3 regions of the Arthrobacter sp. B2060 genome follow, and region 3 is predicted to be linked to each of the others. Evidence: predicted binding sites of a transcription regulator. Region 3 holds the regulator's gene; each other region holds the start of a gene.
The links. The regulator Rex, encoded in region 3, represses fermentation and respiration genes when NADH is low (regulators of the CRP and FNR family bind a similar motif). The targets are predictions, from matches to a motif close to CTTGTGAANNNNTTCACAAG.
Positions count from the first base shown of each region.

Region 1 (5,335 bases), on a different contig from region 3:
GCTCGAGGGAGGTGTTGTTGGCGTTGGACATGTAGTTCTCCTGGAAAGCTTCGGGGGCCTGACGGCCGTGCGACTGGCCTGATGACCGGGTTTGGGCCTAGCGGCCGTAGACGTTCTGGTAGCGGGCGAAGAGGGACTCGATCTGGACCGGATCGATGGGCAGCGGCTCGCCGAGCTGCCGGGCGATGTGGACGGTGCGGGCCACTTCCTCGCACATCACCGCAGCCTTGACGGCCGAGCGGGCGTCCTTGCCGATGGTGAACGGGCCGTGGTTCTGCATCAGGACCGCCGGGGAGTTTGACCCCTGCAGGGTTTCCACAATGCCGCGGCCGATCGAGTCGTCCCCGATCAGGGCGAACGGCCCCACCGGAATGGTGCCGCCGAACTCATCGCCCATCATGGTCAGCACGCACGGGATGGCTTCACCGCGGGCGGCCCAGGCCGTGGCGTAGGTGGAGTGGGTGTGCACCACTCCACCGACGTCGGGCATGTGCCGGTACACGTAGGCGTGGGCGGCCGTGTCCGAGGACGGCGTGAGGTCCGGGTTTTCCCATTCGGCCGGGACACCGTCGGCGTCGGCGCTCAGGCTGCTCACCGGCGTGCCGTAGAGGTCCGTGACCACCATGGCCTCGGGGGTCAGGTCGTCGTAGGACACGCCCGAGGGCTTGATGACCATCAGGTCATAGCCCGGGATCCGGCCGGACACGTTCCCGGCCGTCCAGACGACGAGCCCGTAGCGCGTCAGCTCCGCATGCAGTGCGCAGACATCCCGGCGGACCCGGGCGATGGTTTCCAGCAGGGCGCTCATGCCGAGACCTCCTGGGCGAGCTGGGCGGGCAGGGACTGGGCGGGCAAGGACTGGGCGGCATTGCGCTGGATGGCCTTGAGCCGGTGCATGACGTCGTTGGTTCCCCTGCCGAAGTAGTCATGCAGGGTCCGGTACTCGCGGAACAGTTCCTCATACGCGGCGACGTTGTCCGGGATCGGTGTGTACACGGCACCGGGGGCGGAGCCCATCGCCGCAGCGGCGGCACGAATGTCCGGGTACTTGCCTGCTGCGACGGCAGCGTGGATGGCCGAACCGAGTGCGGGCCCCTGGGCCGAACCGATGGTGGAGAGCTGCAGGCCGGTGACGTCGGCGTAGATCTGCATCAGCAGTTTGTTCTTCAGCAGGCCGCCGGCAACGATGAATTCCTTCACCGGCACACCGGCGTCGCGGAAGGCGTCAACGATGGTGCGGGTGCCGAAGGCCGTGGCCTCCAGCAGGGCCCGGTAGATGTCCTCGGGGCGCGTGGCCAGGGTCTGGCCCACCACCACTCCGGAGAGCTCATGGTCCACCAGGACCGAGCGGTTGCCCGAGTGCCAGTCCAGGGCGATCAGGCCGTGCCCGCCGATTGCCTGGGCCGCTGCGAGTTCGGTCAGGTATTCGTGGATGCCGAGTCCTGCAGCGCCGGCAGCCGCGTGGTATTCGGGCGGAACCCCGTACTTCGTGAACCAGCCGAAGATGTCGCCCACCCCGGACTGGCCGGCCTCATAGCCCCAGAGCCCGTCGACTATGCCGCCGTCCACCACACCGCACATACCGGGCACCTCGCGCAGCACATCCCCGTTCATCACATGGCACGTGGAGGTGCCCATGATGGCCACCAGCTGGCCGGGCTCAACGGCTTTGGCCGCCGGGGCGGTGACGTGGGCGTCCACGTTGCCGACGGCGACGGCGATACCTTCAGGCAGCCCGGTCCACGCTGCGGCCTCGGCCGTCAGGTACCCTGCGGCGTCGCCCAAGCGGCCGATGGTCTGGTCCAGTTTAGCGCTAACAAAATTGCTGAATTGCGGATTCAGGGCGGCCAGGAAGTCCTCGGACGGGTAACGGCCGTCCTGGTAGATGCCCTTGTATCCGGCGGTGCAGGCGTTGCGGACGTAGCTGCCGCAGAGCTGCCAGACAATCCAGTCGGCAGCCTCCACCCAGTGGTCCATCTCCGCGTAGGCCTCGGGATCCTCCTCCAGCAGCTGGAGCCCCTTGGCAAACTCCCACTCGGAGGAGATCAGGCCGCCGTACCGAGGCAGCCACGTTTCACCCCGTTCGGCGGCGAGGGCATTGATGCGGTCCGCCTGCCCCTGGGCCGCATGATGGCGCCAAAGCTTGACGTATGCATGGGGCCGGTTGGCGAAACCCGGCACTTCATTCAGGGGCGTGCCATCGGCCTTTACCGGCACCATCGTGCAGGCGGTGAAGTCCGTCGCGATCCCCACCACCGCTGAAGGGTCAATGCCCGCATCCGCGATCGCCGCAGGCACCGCATTGCGGAGCACGTCGCGGTAGTCGTTCGGCACCTGAAGCGCCCAATCCCCGGGAAGCCGGGCGGTTCCTCCATCCGCTGCGCCCGCCACATCCGCCGGAAGCGCCTCGGTGAGCACCGCGTGCGGGTAATCAAACACACCGCTGCCGAGCTCCTTGCCGTCCCGGACCCGCACCACGACCGCCCGGCCCGACAGGGTGCCATAATCCACCCCGATCACGTAATTGTCACTGCCGGCCTTGAACCCGGCGTCCCCACTGGCTTGCATGCTGAAACCTCCATCCGGGAGGTACTGGCCCCTATGCCCGGTGTCGAAATGTAAAAGATTCTCTTCGATTGTGAACGCTAACATATCTCTGCGTCAAGCATTGCTGACACCCAATATTGGCCGGCGCTTGCCGGGCCAGGCCCGACCGCCGCCATCGCATCAGGGCAAGGAGACGGGGGCTCCGCCAAGCTTGGCAGAGCCCCCGTCCTTCCGGGTGCCGATGGTGCCGGTCGCGCTAGCCCAGCTGCCCGCGGAGACGCTCCAGCTCCGTTTTCGTAACGGGCAGGACGGTGCCGTGGCGCGGCGCGCGCGGGAGCTCGTAATTACTCGAGAGCTTCCAGTTGGGGTTCTCCAGGCTGGTGCTCTCCAGCGGGATATAGCCCCGGCCGCCAAACTCGTCCACGAAGAGGTAATACTTCTCTTCGGTGTTGGACTTGAAGACGGTGGGCCCCTCGACGCCGCCGGTCCCGGCGTTCCTGCCGATGCAGTTGGCCATCAGGGACCAGGCGCGTGGGTTTGCAGCAGGCAGATCAACGGCCAGCAGGTCTGTGGACTTCTCCTGCATGATGTCGAGGCACCCGGAAACGCGGGCTTCGTCCTTCGTGAAGCGGTAGTAGGTGTCGCCTTCCTTGATGACAGTGGAGTCGATGACAGAGTCACCCGGGTCGTTCCAGACTTTCGCCTCACTGAAGGTCCGGAAGTCGCGGGTGGTGGAGTACATCATCTTGTTGTGGGTGCCGCCCGCGTGGTTAGAGTCGCTGTCGGCGTAGATCTTGGAGGCCCAGTAGACCACGTAGGCCCCGATTTTCTCGTCGTAGTGGGCTTCCGGCGCCCAGGTGTTCCCGGCCGTGTCCGGGGAGACCTTGACGTGGCGTTGCTCGGACCAGTTCACAAGGTCCGTTGACTCCCAGACCTCGATGTACTGACTGCCTTGGCGCTGGGAGGAATCCCACGAGGTTCCGCTGCCGATGGAGAGGTCGGTGGCGATCATGTAGAACTTGTCGCCTTCCGGGGATCTGATGATGAAGGGGTCGCGCAGGCCTTTGGTGCCCAGCTTGGAGTTGAGGACGGGCTTCCCGCCGTTCAGCTCATCCCATTTGAGCGCGTCGTTGCCGCGGCTGGCGGCCATGAAAATGTTCTCTCCGGCGAGGTCGTTGCCAGTGAAGTAGGCAAAGGCGTACCCCTCCCTGGCTTCTGCCTTGGGCAGCGGCAGAACAGTCACGAAGAACCTCGTCCTGGCCTTCACCGTTCCGAGGGTAACGGTTGCGTGCAGGTTAAGCTTTACCGGTTCGCTGCCGTACGCCGGCCGAGTAACCTCGCCGGTGGCGGTGATGACGGAGCTGTTGCTCGACTTCCAATCCACTCTGGTTCCGTGAAGTCCAGTGGTCGGCAGGGTTATGTTGCCGCGGATTCCTTCGGCGTCCCACACGTTCAGCGCGGCCGATGCCTCACTGACTTTCTGGTCGTCACTGATGTCTTCGAGGACCGTCACAGTGAAAGTCCTGGAAGCTGAGGCCCCACCTGAAGTGGCGGTGGCCGTCAGCGTCATGTTGGCGTTCCCGGTTCCGTGGGCGGGGCGTGTCACCACGCCTTTGGACGAAACGACGGCTTCGTTGGAAGACGACCACGCGTAAACCGATCCATTGGGTCCTGTGAGAGGCAGTTTTACGTCGGCGGTGACGGCACTGGTATCGCCGAGTGACAGTTCCTTCAGATCGAGGGCCACCCGCTCTTCCGGAGAGACGTAGCCGAGCTCCCGCACTTCGGCCGCAGAGAGCGCCCGATTGTAGATGCGGAAGTCCCGGACCTGCCCTTTCAGGTACTTGTCACCGGTGTAGACAGACCGCCCAAGATAGTTCGCCGTCGTCGTTCCTCCTCCGATGCTCCCGGGGGTGATGGTGACGCCGCTCTTGCGGGAGACCTCGGTGCCGTCCTCGTAGAGGACGGCCGTACCGCCGCTGAGGGTGTAGGTGATCGTTTTCCAGGCGCCGCGTGCCAGGTCCCGTCCGGTGCTGGCGGTCTGCTCGGTTGACCAGTTGCCGCTGGCGATGGAGGTCCGGTACGAGTTGCCGGTGGTGAAGAGGTAGCCGTTGCCGGTGCCGTTGGTTGTGTTGCCCATTCCCCAAATGAAGTAGGGGGCGCCTTGGTCTGGCGCGATTTTTACGTCGGTTGAGACGGTGATGGCGTCCAGCCCGCGCATGACGTCGTTGGGGAGGCGGACGTGCGCGTTGGTACCGCCGAGTTGCAGGCCTTCGGTTCCCAGCAACGCGGCATCACCGCTGATCACTCCGTTCCGGCCGTTGCCGGAACTGTCTTCTGCGACGGAACCGGCGGATTCCGTGAGGTTGTATTTGAGGACGAGGCCGTCGTCGACGGCGGCCTGGGCCGGCGCCCCGGCGGCAAGCCCGCCGAGCGCCAGGACAGCAGCGGTGATCAGTGCCGGGCCGGTGCGGGCCTTTGAGGGTGTGGTGAGCATAGAGCCACTTTCGTTAGGGCGGCCAAAGGGCCGCGGCGGGATGCTAAGTCAGGTGTGCTGTGCTGCCTACTTGCGGGCCCCCGCGTCGGCGAGCCGGATGAAGGTCACCGACTTGGGCTCGAACTCATAGGTGAACGCCGTCCCGGCTCCGTTGAAGGTGCTCGACGCCGGGGCCAGGTTTTGCCCGTCAGCGGTCTGGGTCAGGGTGGTGACCGCGGCCGTGGTGCTGATGTCGGTTGCACCCGCCACCTTGATGTCCACCGGGGTCCGTTCGGCCGAGGTGTTGACCAC
Region 1 is NZ_JBNHFR010000001.1:488,616-493,950, forward strand. It holds gene araA (L-arabinose isomerase) at 1-31, opposite strand, end outside; gene AC5RUM_RS02360 (L-ribulose-5-phosphate 4-epimerase) at 98-808, opposite strand; gene araB (ribulokinase) at 805-2,568, opposite strand; gene AC5RUM_RS02370 (immunoglobulin-like domain-containing protein) at 2,804-5,044, opposite strand; gene AC5RUM_RS02375 (alpha-L-arabinofuranosidase family protein) at 5,111-5,335, opposite strand, start outside.
Region 1: a site for Rex is predicted at 2,636-2,655, ahead of araB (ribulokinase). Genes of this name have one in related genera too.

Region 2 (5,335 bases), on a different contig from region 3:
CGAACGACAAGGCGAACGGCGCCGGCCTGGCCGCTCCCCAGATCGGCGTGGGCAAGCGGATCTTCGTCTACAAATACGACAACGAGGACGGCGTCCCGCCGAGCGGCGTGCTGGTCAACCCGGTCCTCACGCTGTCAAAGGTCTCCGGTGCCCTGCCTGATCCGGACGAGGAAGTGGAGGGCTGCCTCTCCTTTCCGGGCTGCCAGTATCCCCTCAAGCGGGCGGAGTGGGCGCGGGTCAAGGGTTTCGACGGCTATGGCCAGCCCGTCGAGTTCGAGGCCACGGGATGGTTCGCCCGGGTGATCCAGCACGAGTATGACCATCTCGACGGAAAGCTCTACGTCAACCGCCTCATCGACCGCTATGCGCGCAAAGCCATGAAGCAGGCCAAGAAAAGCGGTTGGGGCGTTCCGGGTCTGACGTGGATGCCCGGCGTGGATCCGGACCCGTTCGGGCACTGAGGCCTGGCACTGAAGCCGGCTCTGTGCCGCCGCTAGCGCGCCACGATGGTGCGTTGACCGGGACAGGAACCCAAAACACGGCTCATGGCATCCCTTTCGGCCTGGGTCACCCAGAGCCCGTAGGCTGCCTTCACAGAGATCTGCCGTGCGACGTAGTGGCAACGGAGCGCTTTGTTCCCGGGAAGCCAGCTCGCTGCGTCCGACGCGCTCTTCTCCTGGTTAGCGGGACCGTCAGCCGCGATCAGATTAAGCGGATCATTCGCAAGATTCTGACGCTGCTTCGGGGTGAGCTCCGCGGCTCCCTTCTGCCAGGCATCCCCCAGTGCCACGACGTGGTCAATCTGGACGGCCATGCTGGAGTCGGCGCCGCGGGTGAACGTGGTGACCCGGCCTGAATACGGTTCGTGGAAGGTGCCTGACGAGACTTTGCACCGCGAGCCCGTGGAGTAGGCAACGTCGCTGAGGTCGCGGCGGAGGATGTCGTTGCGGGTGTCGCAGCCGTTGTGGTCGGCGTCGAACCAGGCCTGGCCGAAGGCCGACCGGTCGTAGTCGGTTTTGGGCGCCCTGCCCTTAACGGGCAATGAGTCGAGTGCCGCCTCCGCCGTGCCTTCCGGCACAGGCCGGGGCGGCACCACAGGCTTCATCCAGGTGGCGTCGAAGACGGGGGCTTCGCTGGGGCCGGACACCGCCGGTTCAGCGGCCAGGAACTGCCCGGCCGTGAAAAACCAGGCTATGCCCGCCGCAGCCAGGACCGCGAGAAGGGCAAGCACGGCCCATGCCTGGCGGGAGCGCCGGCGGGCTCGCCTATACGCGGACCAGCTGAGGGTCATCGCGTGGCGCCCTTCCGGGCGCGGCTTGTGCACACCCCACGAGACTAGGGCAGCTCCGGTGCCTCCGGGCAGATGTCCACAGTGTTGAGGACCGGTGCCCTGGGGAGGACGGGTTGAGGGACTACTGCTCCCTCATGACCCGGCGGAGATCCTCGTTGGCCAGGTCGAGCAGGCGCTGCAATTGTGCAACCCGCTCTTCGCCGACCTCGCCGCTGGCATGTGCGGCGACGGCTTGGTCCAAAAGGCGCTGCGCCTCTTTCTGGTTTGCACGCGCTACATCAAGTGCGTGTTCCAGTGTTGTGTCATGCGGTGTGTCGCGCTGGAGGGTCGAGTCGTGTTCCATGAGAACAGTGTGGTCCCCTTTCCCGGCTGATTCCAGAGAACCAGCCGGGAAGTTGGGAAAGAGTGGGCGCCCGCGGCTTTCGGCCGCGGGCGCACCAGAGGGCCCGGGTTAGACGGATCCCGCTGCGGCCAGCACGGGGGCTGCGTCCTTGACGGAGTCCTTGGCGGGGAACGTGGGCGGGTTAACGCCTGCCATTTCCTCCATGACCCGGACAACCTGGCAGCTGTAGCCGAACTCGTTGTCGTACCAGACGTAGAGAACCAGGTTCTTGTCGGTGGAGACAGTGGCCAGACCGTCCACGATCCCGGTACGGCGGGACCCGACGAAGTCCGTGGAGACGACCTCCGGGGAGTCGATGTAGTCGATCTGCTTGCGCAGGACCGAGTGCAGCGACATTTCCCGCAGGTAATCGTTGACCTCGTCCTTGGTGGTGCCGTGTTCCAGGGTCAGGTTCAGGATCGCCAGGGAGACATCCGGCGTGGGGACGCGGATGGAGCTGCCGGTGAGCTTGCCCTGCAGTTCCGGGAGGGCCTTTGCCACGGCCTTGGCCGCACCCGTTTCGGTGATCACCATGTTCAGCGCGGCCGAGCGGCCGCGGCGGTCGCCCTTGTGGAAGTTGTCGATCAGGTTCTGGTCGTTCGTGAACGAGTGAACGGTCTCCACGTGGCCGTGGATGACGCCGTACCTGTCGTTGATCGCCTTCAGTACCGGGGTGATGGCGTTGGTGGTGCACGATGCCGCGGTGACGATCTTGTCCGAATCCAGGATGGTGCCGTGGTTGATGCCGTGAACGATGTTCTTCAGCTCGCCCTTGCCCGGAGCCGTCAGCAGCACGCGCCCCACGCCCTTGCTCAGCAGGTGCTGGGACAGGCCCTCGCTGTCGCGCCAGCGGCCCGTGTTGTCCACGACCAGGGCATCGTTGATGCCGTACGCCGTGTAGTCGATCGTGGCGGGGTTGTCCGAGTAGATGACCTGGACCTGGACGCCGTTGGCCGTGATGGTGTTCGCTTCCTCGTCCACCTTGATGGTGCCCTCGAAGGAACCGTGGACCGAGTCGCGGCGCAAGAGGCTCGCACGCTTGGAAAGGTCGTTGTGGGAACCACGCCGCACGACGATGGCGCGCAGGCGCAGGCCATGTCCGCCGCCGGCCTTTTCGATGAGGAGCCGGGCGACAAGGCGGCCGATCCGGCCAAACCCATAAAGGACGACGTCGGTGCTGGTGCGGTCATCGGCGCCACGCTTGCCAACGATCTCAGCCAGCTCGGCGCGGAGGAATTCTTCCAAAGTGGCGTCTCCGCCGTCGGACTTGAACTTCTGGTTCAGGCGCGCGATGTCGATCGCAGCGGCACCCAGGTCCAGCTTTGCGAGCGTATCGAGCAGGGGTGCCGTTTCCTCCAGGAGCAGCTCGTCCTTGCTCATCCGGCGGGCGAAGCGGTGCGCCTTGAGGATGTTCATGGTGGACTTGTTGATCAGGCTGCGGCCGTGGATCGAGGTGACCACGTTATTTTCCCGGTACAGCCGGCCGATCACCGGGATCATGGCCTCGGCGAGTGCCTCGCGGCCCATCCACGTATCGAGACAAGAATCTGACGTCTGGCTCACAGAACTACCTTCCTTGGTTCGACCGGCTACGTCCTCGTAACCGGAAGTCGGCCACCCGAAGCATCCAGGGGCGCTGGCACCGGCAGGGTTTCGGTCCGCCCCGGATGCCATTGACGTTGCAAAGAAAAACCGCCGGTTGCGAACGCAGATCCGGCGGTAGAACTTCTACGTTCAAGGTCTATTCTAGGGCTGGCCACGCGCCGCGGTTGACCGGGGGCACGTGAAATCTCTCACACCGGCCGGGCGCGCCCGGCGTGCGGCAGGAACGGCGGCGGAATAAGTGGATGGGTTGACCGATACGCCGGGTTCTGTGTTCCCGCGCCGTTGCCGGGGCGGGAGTAGCGGCCATCCATCTACGAACGCCGTTGCCGACGCCCTCCAGCGGCCTACCCGGGCACTCGGGCGAGCAGCCCTCAAACGTGCCCTGTCTGGCCTTGCTCCGGGTGGGGTTTACCTAGCCTTCCCGGTCACCCGGGAAGCTGGTGGTCTCTTACACCACCGTTTCACCCTTACCTGCATCGTGCCGCTTTCAAATCGGCGCGAGGCAGGCGGTCTGTTTTCTGTGGCACTGGCCTGCGGGTTACCCCGAGTGGGCGTTACCCACCACCCTGCTCTGCGGAGCCCGGACGTTCCTCGAGCCACTTGCGTGACGCGCGGCCGCCTGGTCAACCCATCCGCAGTCCATTCTACGGTCAGTGCGGGCAGGCCCTGCCACACAGTGCCCCTGCCACATATTCCCCTGCCACACGTGCGCGCCGAGCCTATGATCGGATCATGGACGCGTCCGCAGTGACCCGCCGCCGCCTGCTTCAGCTGGCAGGGCTGAGCGTTGGCGCCTACGCGGTCACCGGGTGCACCGCCAGCCATCCGCCCCCCTCCCCGTGGCCCAACCCACCGGCGGGACCTCCCTCGGTGGCCATGCGCGGCGGTTCCTTCGTTTCGAGGTTCCGGCCTGCGGCAACAACCCACTGGTCCATTGCCACGCCGGTGCTCCCCGGCAGGAGCGGCACGGACTTCCCGCTGGCGCTGTTCCTCCACGGCCTGGGCGGCAACAACGAGGGAATCTTCGATGTGCTCAAGGCGCACGAAGTCCTGAAACGCCACCTCTTTATCGGCGGGACACCGTTCGCCATTGCGTCGGTGGACGGCGGCGACACCTGGTGGCACCCCCGCGCCGACGGCACCGACACCCAGTCAATGCTGGCGGATGAGTTTGTTCCCTTCCTGGGCTCGCAGGGCTACGACCTTGGCCGGATCGGCCTCTTCGGTCTGTCCATGGGAGGCTTCGGCGTCCTGCTGCTCGCCTCGCAGGCCCGCCTGCCCGGCATCCGGGCCGTGGCGGCCATGAGCCCGGCAGTCTGGGACCGCTATGACAAGCGAATCGAAGGCGCCTTCGACAGCCCGTCCGATTTTGCGGCCCATGACGTGTTCGCGCTGCGGCCCAGGCTGGCAGCGGTGCCCAAGCGGGTGGATTGCGGAACCGAGGACGAATTGTTCCCCTGGGTCAAGCAGTACGCCAGCGGCCTCCCCGGAGTGGTGGAGGGAGGCTTCCGGGCGGGCGGACACGATGCGGATTACTGGCGGGCCATCCTGCCTGAGGTGATGTCCTTCCTGGGCAGGCACCTCCGCTGAGCGCGCAGCCCCCGGAGACGCGCAGCCACCGGAGAACAGGGCCGGGCGGGCACCGGTAAGATCGTACGGTGCTGATCCTGCTTCCCCCGTCTGAAGGTAAGACCCCTGCCGTCCGCGGCGACGCCATGGACTGGACGTCCCTGAGCTTCCCTGAACTGAACCCGTGCCGGGCCAAGGTGCTCGATGCCCTGGGGACGGTAAGCGCGCACGAGGATGCGCTGGCGCTGCTAGGCGTCGGAGCGTCGCTGACGTCCGACGTCGAACGCAACACCCGGCTGCACGCGGAACCGGCGGCGCCGGCCCACCAGGTGTATTCAGGCGTGCTGTACGACGCGCTGGGCTACAAGTCGATGACGGCAGCGCAAAAGCGCCGTGCGGACGACGCGGTGCTCGTGATTTCGGCACTGTGGGGAGCCATCCGCTTCGCGGACTCCGTGCCCGCCTATCGGCTGTCGATGTCAACGGCA
Region 2 is NZ_JBNHFR010000003.1:101,591-106,925, reverse strand. It holds gene def (peptide deformylase) at 1-461, shown strand, start outside; gene AC5RUM_RS07260 (HNH endonuclease family protein) at 494-1,291, opposite strand; gene AC5RUM_RS07255 (hypothetical protein) at 1,413-1,634, opposite strand; gene AC5RUM_RS07250 (glyceraldehyde-3-phosphate dehydrogenase) at 1,743-3,236, opposite strand; RNA gene rnpB (RNase P RNA component class A) at 3,518-3,909, opposite strand; gene AC5RUM_RS07240 (alpha/beta hydrolase) at 4,011-4,868, shown strand; gene AC5RUM_RS07235 (YaaA family protein) at 4,937-5,335, shown strand, end outside.
Region 2: a site for Rex is predicted at 3,454-3,473, ahead of AC5RUM_RS07250 (glyceraldehyde-3-phosphate dehydrogenase). Genes of this name have one in related genera too.

Region 3 (5,335 bases):
CGACCTCGTCTCCTGGGGCGCCATCGGTGCACGCACCACTGAAAGCCAGATCCACCGCCAGCTCGCCTCCGGGCTCTCCATGCCCATCGGCTTCAAAAACGGGACCGACGGCGACCTTCAGGTCGCGGTTGATGCCTGCAGCGCGGCCGCGGCGGCCCAGGCTTTCCTGGGGATCGACGACGACGGCCGGGCTGCGCTTGTCTCCACCGCCGGCAACCCTGACACACACGTCATTCTGCGCGGCGGCCGGAAGGGCCCCAACTACTCCGCCGCCGACGTTGAAGCTGCGTCATCGAGGCTCGCGGCAAAGAACCTCAACCCGCGGCTCATCGTGGACGCCAGCCATGCCAACAGCGGCAAGAGCCACCACCGCCAGGCTGAGGTTGCCCTTGAAATCGGTGCGCAGCTGGAAGATGCAGGCGCCGCCGCAAACGCCGTGGCCGGGGTCATGCTCGAGAGCTTCCTCGTGGGCGGCGCCCAGAACCTGGACGTGGCCGAGCACGCCGCCGGGAAGGACGAGCTCGTATACGGCCAGAGCGTCACCGACGCGTGCATGGAGTGGGATGTGACGGCCTCAGTCTTGGAGCAGCTGGCGGCCTCGTCGCGGAAACGCCGGGCTTTCACAATGGCCACGTGAGCATCTAGAGTAACTAGGACACGGTTGTTCGATGGCTCAGCATCGGCGCACCGCAGACAAAAATGGGATGCCGCAATGTTGCTGAGAGCAAAGGAATATGGGAAATGTCCGCAGAGTCGAACTTCTCGAACGCCAAGTTCTTGACCGTGGCCGAAGTGGCTGAGGTCATGCGCGTCTCCAAAATGACCGTGTACCGGCTGGTCCATTCCGGGGAGATGCCGGCCGTTCGGTTCGGCCGCTCGTACCGGGTTCCGGAGACCGCCGTCGAGCAGTACCTTAAGGGTGCTGTTGTGGACGGACAGTCGGACACCGCGTGATTCTTGGCGCTCAACTGGCCGTTCGGATTCCCGTGACGGCTGCAGCTTCCTTGGGGGCGGCTGGAGGTCATGGGAAGGCCGGCGGTCAGGAGGCGCCCGGATAAGCGGTACCCTGTTAAGGAACGTTTTACGTCATTGTAAGAATCTGTCAGTTGTTCAGTCTGTTGCTTAGTCCACGGACCTTCTCCATCAGACAGGTACTGCATCTAGTTTGTAAGGAACTTTCGTGGGTTCAGTTATTAAGAAGCGTCGCAAGCGTATGGCCAAGAAGAAGCACCGCAAGTTGCTTCGTAAGACCCGCCACCAGCGCCGCAACAAGAAGTAGAGATACTTTCAGTGCGTGGATGCCCGCCGCCTTTCGAGGTGGCGGGCATTTTCTTTGCCTCCTGGCGACGCGGAAGCGGTCTCAGGACGCGGATACGGTCTGAGGACACGGATATTTGGGTGTCGCCAGACCGTTTGCGTGTCCTGGGGGCATTAGCGCGTCCGGAGCGCGTCAGACCCGCGGGCCGCGGAAGCGGGAGTAGCCCCTCCAGAGGCCGTAGACCGCCCCTCCGGCGGTTGCGGCCTTGAGCCCAAGGGTCGCGGCGCGCCGGCCCGAGCGGAAGTCATAGACCGGCCAGTTGTGCTCCCGGGCGTGCTTGCGCAGCCGGGCGTCCGGGTTGATGGCGACGGGGTGGCCCACCAGGGTCAGCAGCGGGATGTCGTTGTAGGAGTCGCTGTACGCCCAGCAGCGCTTGAGGTCGAGGCCTTCGGCATCGGCGAGGCCCTGGACGGCCACCGCCTTCGCCGAACCGTGCAGGATGTCGCCGACTAACCGCCCGGTGTACAGCCCCTCACTGATTTCTCCCACGGTGCCCAGCGCCCCCGTGAGCCCCAGCCGGGTGGAGATGACCGTGGCCACCTCGATCGGCGTGGCGGTCACGAGCCAGACCTGGCGCCCCACGCGCAGGTGCTGCTGGGCCAGGGCCTTGGTACCGGGCCAGATCCGGGAGGCGATCATCTCGTCGTAGACCTCTTCGCCGAGCGCCTTGATGTCTTCCACGGTGATGCCGGAGGCGAGGGTCAGGGCGGAGTCACGCACCGCGTGGACGTCGTCAATGTTTTCGCCACGGAGCACGAACTTGAACTGTTGCCATGCCATGCCCGCCGCCTGCGGGAGGGTAAAGGCTCCCCGCTGATGCATTTTCCGGGCCACGTGGAAAAGGCTGGCGCCCCTCATCAGGGTGTTATCGACGTCGAAAAACGCGGCCTCGCCTTGTTGCCGCGTTGCAACGGGCTGCCTGGCCACAGCGACATACTTCTCCTCAGGCATGCCACTGAGTCTAGTCAACGCGGGGAAGCCCATCCTCCGCGGACGCAGAATCGGGCCACGCACCGGCGTTCTGCCGACGCCGGCATCGCTCAGCGCCGGGAACGGCGCTACGGTTGAGCCATGGCAAATCCCGACGTCGTTCTCCTCACCAAAGCTGACTGTCACCTGTGCGCTGCCGCGCGCGACGCCGTCGGACGGGTTGCCGCAGGGCTGGGGCTTGGGTGGACGGAACAGTCGGTGGACGGCGATGAAGCCCTCCGGGACCGCTACGCCGAAGAAATCCCGGTAGTGCTGGTGGACGGGATCCAGCGCGACTTCTGGAAGATCGACGAGGCAAGGCTCGAGCGCGTCCTGCGCCAGGCGATGGCGCGCTAGCCGCGTATCCCGCACAGAGGCACCGGCTTTGTTGACATAAGTGATGGGGATTTAGAGTGGACTCACAACGCGACGCAATGGAGCAATTAGTGACTTCGCTCGATTCACCACCCCAGGCCGTGCCAGGGCACACCGGTGCTGCCGGCAAGCAGATCCCGCCAGCCGCCGTGGCCCGGCTGACCATCTACCTGCGCGCCCTGAACTCCCTCCTCGCCGAAGGAATTGAACGCGTCTCATCCGAGTCCCTGGCTGAGGCCTCCGGGGTCAGCTCCTCCACCCTCCGCAAGGACCTTTCCCACGTGGGATCGTATGGCACCCGCGGTGTGGGCTACGAGGTCCAGTACCTCAGCCGCCACATTGCCGCCACGCTCGGACTTACGCACGACTGGAAGGTCGCCATCGTCGGCGCCGGTAACCTGGGCAAAGCGCTGGCCAGGTACGGCGGGTTCGAGTCCCGCGGCTTCGACGTGGTGGCCATTTTCGACGCCGACCAGATGGTGGTCGGCAACGAGGTGGGCTGGCTGCGGGTGAGCGATGTGGCGGACCTTGAAACGGTGCTGGAGCGGACGGGCACGAACATGGTGGTCCTCGCCTTGCCGGCGGCTGTGGCCCAGAGCGTTTGCGACCGCGTGGTGGCCGCGGGGGTACGCAGCATCCTCAGCTTCGCCCCGGTGATGCTACAGGTTCCCGACGACGTGAACCTCCGCAAGGTGGACATGGCCACCGAGCTGCAGATCCTGGCCTACCACGCGCAACGGGCGCAGACCCCGGGGCAACCGCACTAACTTCCGGCTCCGGTTAAGCGCGAGCGCACACTTGTGGCCCCTGACTCCGCGGGGAGTGAGGGGCCACAAGGTAGGTGAACAACAGGCAGTTGGCGTGGTCAGCGGCCGTACGGGCCCGCGTACGGGTTGGCGAAGGGTTGCGGCTTCTGGAAATACGGTGAAGCCGCAGGCATGTACAGCATCACGATCGCGGCGATCCCCAGAATCACAGCGACAGTGTTGATGCCCAGCGGCGCAATGGAGAAGATGGACAGCGCCGCAAAGACAGTGCCCAAGATCCGGGCCCAGTTCTTACCCTTGCGGACGTTGAACGCCACCAGCGCGTAGAGCCCGGCAATGATCAGCGCAAAGACCACGATCGTGCCAATGAGGAAGCCCTTGATGTCTTCGAAGGGGATGCTCTGGCCGCTGCCCTGAATCTGGTCCTCGAAGGTCTGGCGCACCGCGGGGTCGTCGAGGGTGCCAATGCCCAACAAGGTGGACAGGAACGTCAGGACGCCGGCCGCCAGGATCATCCAGAACGCCCGCTGCACCGACTGGGGTGCGACGGCGGATCCGCCCATGGCCTGCTCTGAGGGGTACTGGGCATACGGTGACTGGCCATATGGCGACGGGCCCTGAGGCGGCTGGCCGTACGGCTGTTGCCCGTACTGCGGCTGTCCATACTGCGGCGGGTTCTGGCCGTACTGCGGCTGCTGGGGAGCGTTTTGGCCATACTGCGGGGCATTTTGGCCGAACTGGGGTGCATTCTGACCATACTGGGGGGCATTTTGGCCGTATTGCGGAGCGTTCTGGCCGTACTGCGGCTGCCCGCTGCTGTCCCGTCCAGACTCATCGGAATCATGGCGGCCGGAATCCGGATCGTTAGGGTTGCGAGGCGGGACTGGAGGAGTGCTCATGAGCGTTCCTTTGCGTTGTGACGTAGGGACCGGCCGCCGGGTTCAGACGCATTGCCCTGCCCCCAGCATGGCTTAACTCCACCGTACCCCTCACCGGTCGTGTCGAGGCTCATCCCCGAGGGGTATTCGCGGCAAACCAGGCCTGCGAGTTGGGAACCCACATCAGCACGGTTGCGGCCAGCGCTGCCAGAAAGCCCAGCCCGTTGCCGGCGCGGCCGTCAGTGAAGGCGAGGCTTATGACAGCGAGAAGCAGTGAGGCACCGGCAACAGCCGTCAGTGCCAGCAGGCCCCACTCCCGGCCTTCCTTCATATTCATGGCCAGGACAATCTGCAGCGCGGACAGCGCCGCGCCGCAGACCGCGAGCAGCAACACAAGGATCGCGATGCCGGGCGAAAACGCAAAGAGAACCAACGCGCCGAACAGCACGATCACCCCGCCGAGCAGCCCGAGCAGGCCACTGAGCACCCAGATCCAGTACGAGATCTTCAGTTCCGTCGGCAGCCCGATCACGCTGAAGAGCCCGGCGAAGCCGCCTGGCGGCATGGCCTCATAGAAACTGCGGGGGCGGTCCGCGGGCAGGTGGAACGGGAGGCGTCCTGCACGCCGCTGTTGTGGACGGTCACCGGAAGGGGGTTCGCTGCCTGGTTCCTGCGGTGGATCGTTGGGGTTGCTCATGGCTCTCACTTATAGAAGGCGGTGTGGCCAATTATAGAAAGCGTCCGGGCCCGGACGGCCACGGTCGGCAGTAGCTGCAGGCGACGCAAAAGCCCCGCTCCGTGGAGCCGGCTTGAGCCGGACCATGGGCGGGGCGTTTGCGGTGCACGGCCCGTCATGCGGGCCCTGGTGTGCGGTTACGCGGCAGGGGCGATGAAGGCCAGTTCGAGGTTGATGGCAACCTTGTCGCTGACCAGCACGCCGCCGGCTTCCAGGACAGCGTTCCAGGTCAGGCCGAAGTCCTTGCGGCTGATGGTGGTTTCAGCGGAAACGCCGGCGCGGGTGTTGCCGA
Region 3 is NZ_JBNHFR010000008.1:68,535-73,869, reverse strand. It holds gene AC5RUM_RS14675 (3-deoxy-7-phosphoheptulonate synthase) at 1-637, shown strand, start outside; gene AC5RUM_RS14670 (helix-turn-helix domain-containing protein) at 742-954, shown strand; gene AC5RUM_RS14665 (30S ribosomal protein bS22) at 1,181-1,279, shown strand; gene AC5RUM_RS14660 (HAD family hydrolase) at 1,451-2,269, opposite strand; gene AC5RUM_RS14655 (glutaredoxin family protein) at 2,390-2,644, shown strand; gene AC5RUM_RS14650 (redox-sensing transcriptional repressor Rex) at 2,734-3,429, shown strand; gene AC5RUM_RS14645 (hypothetical protein) at 3,528-4,328, opposite strand; gene AC5RUM_RS14640 (hypothetical protein) at 4,438-5,004, opposite strand; gene AC5RUM_RS14635 (YceI family protein) at 5,181-5,335, opposite strand, start outside.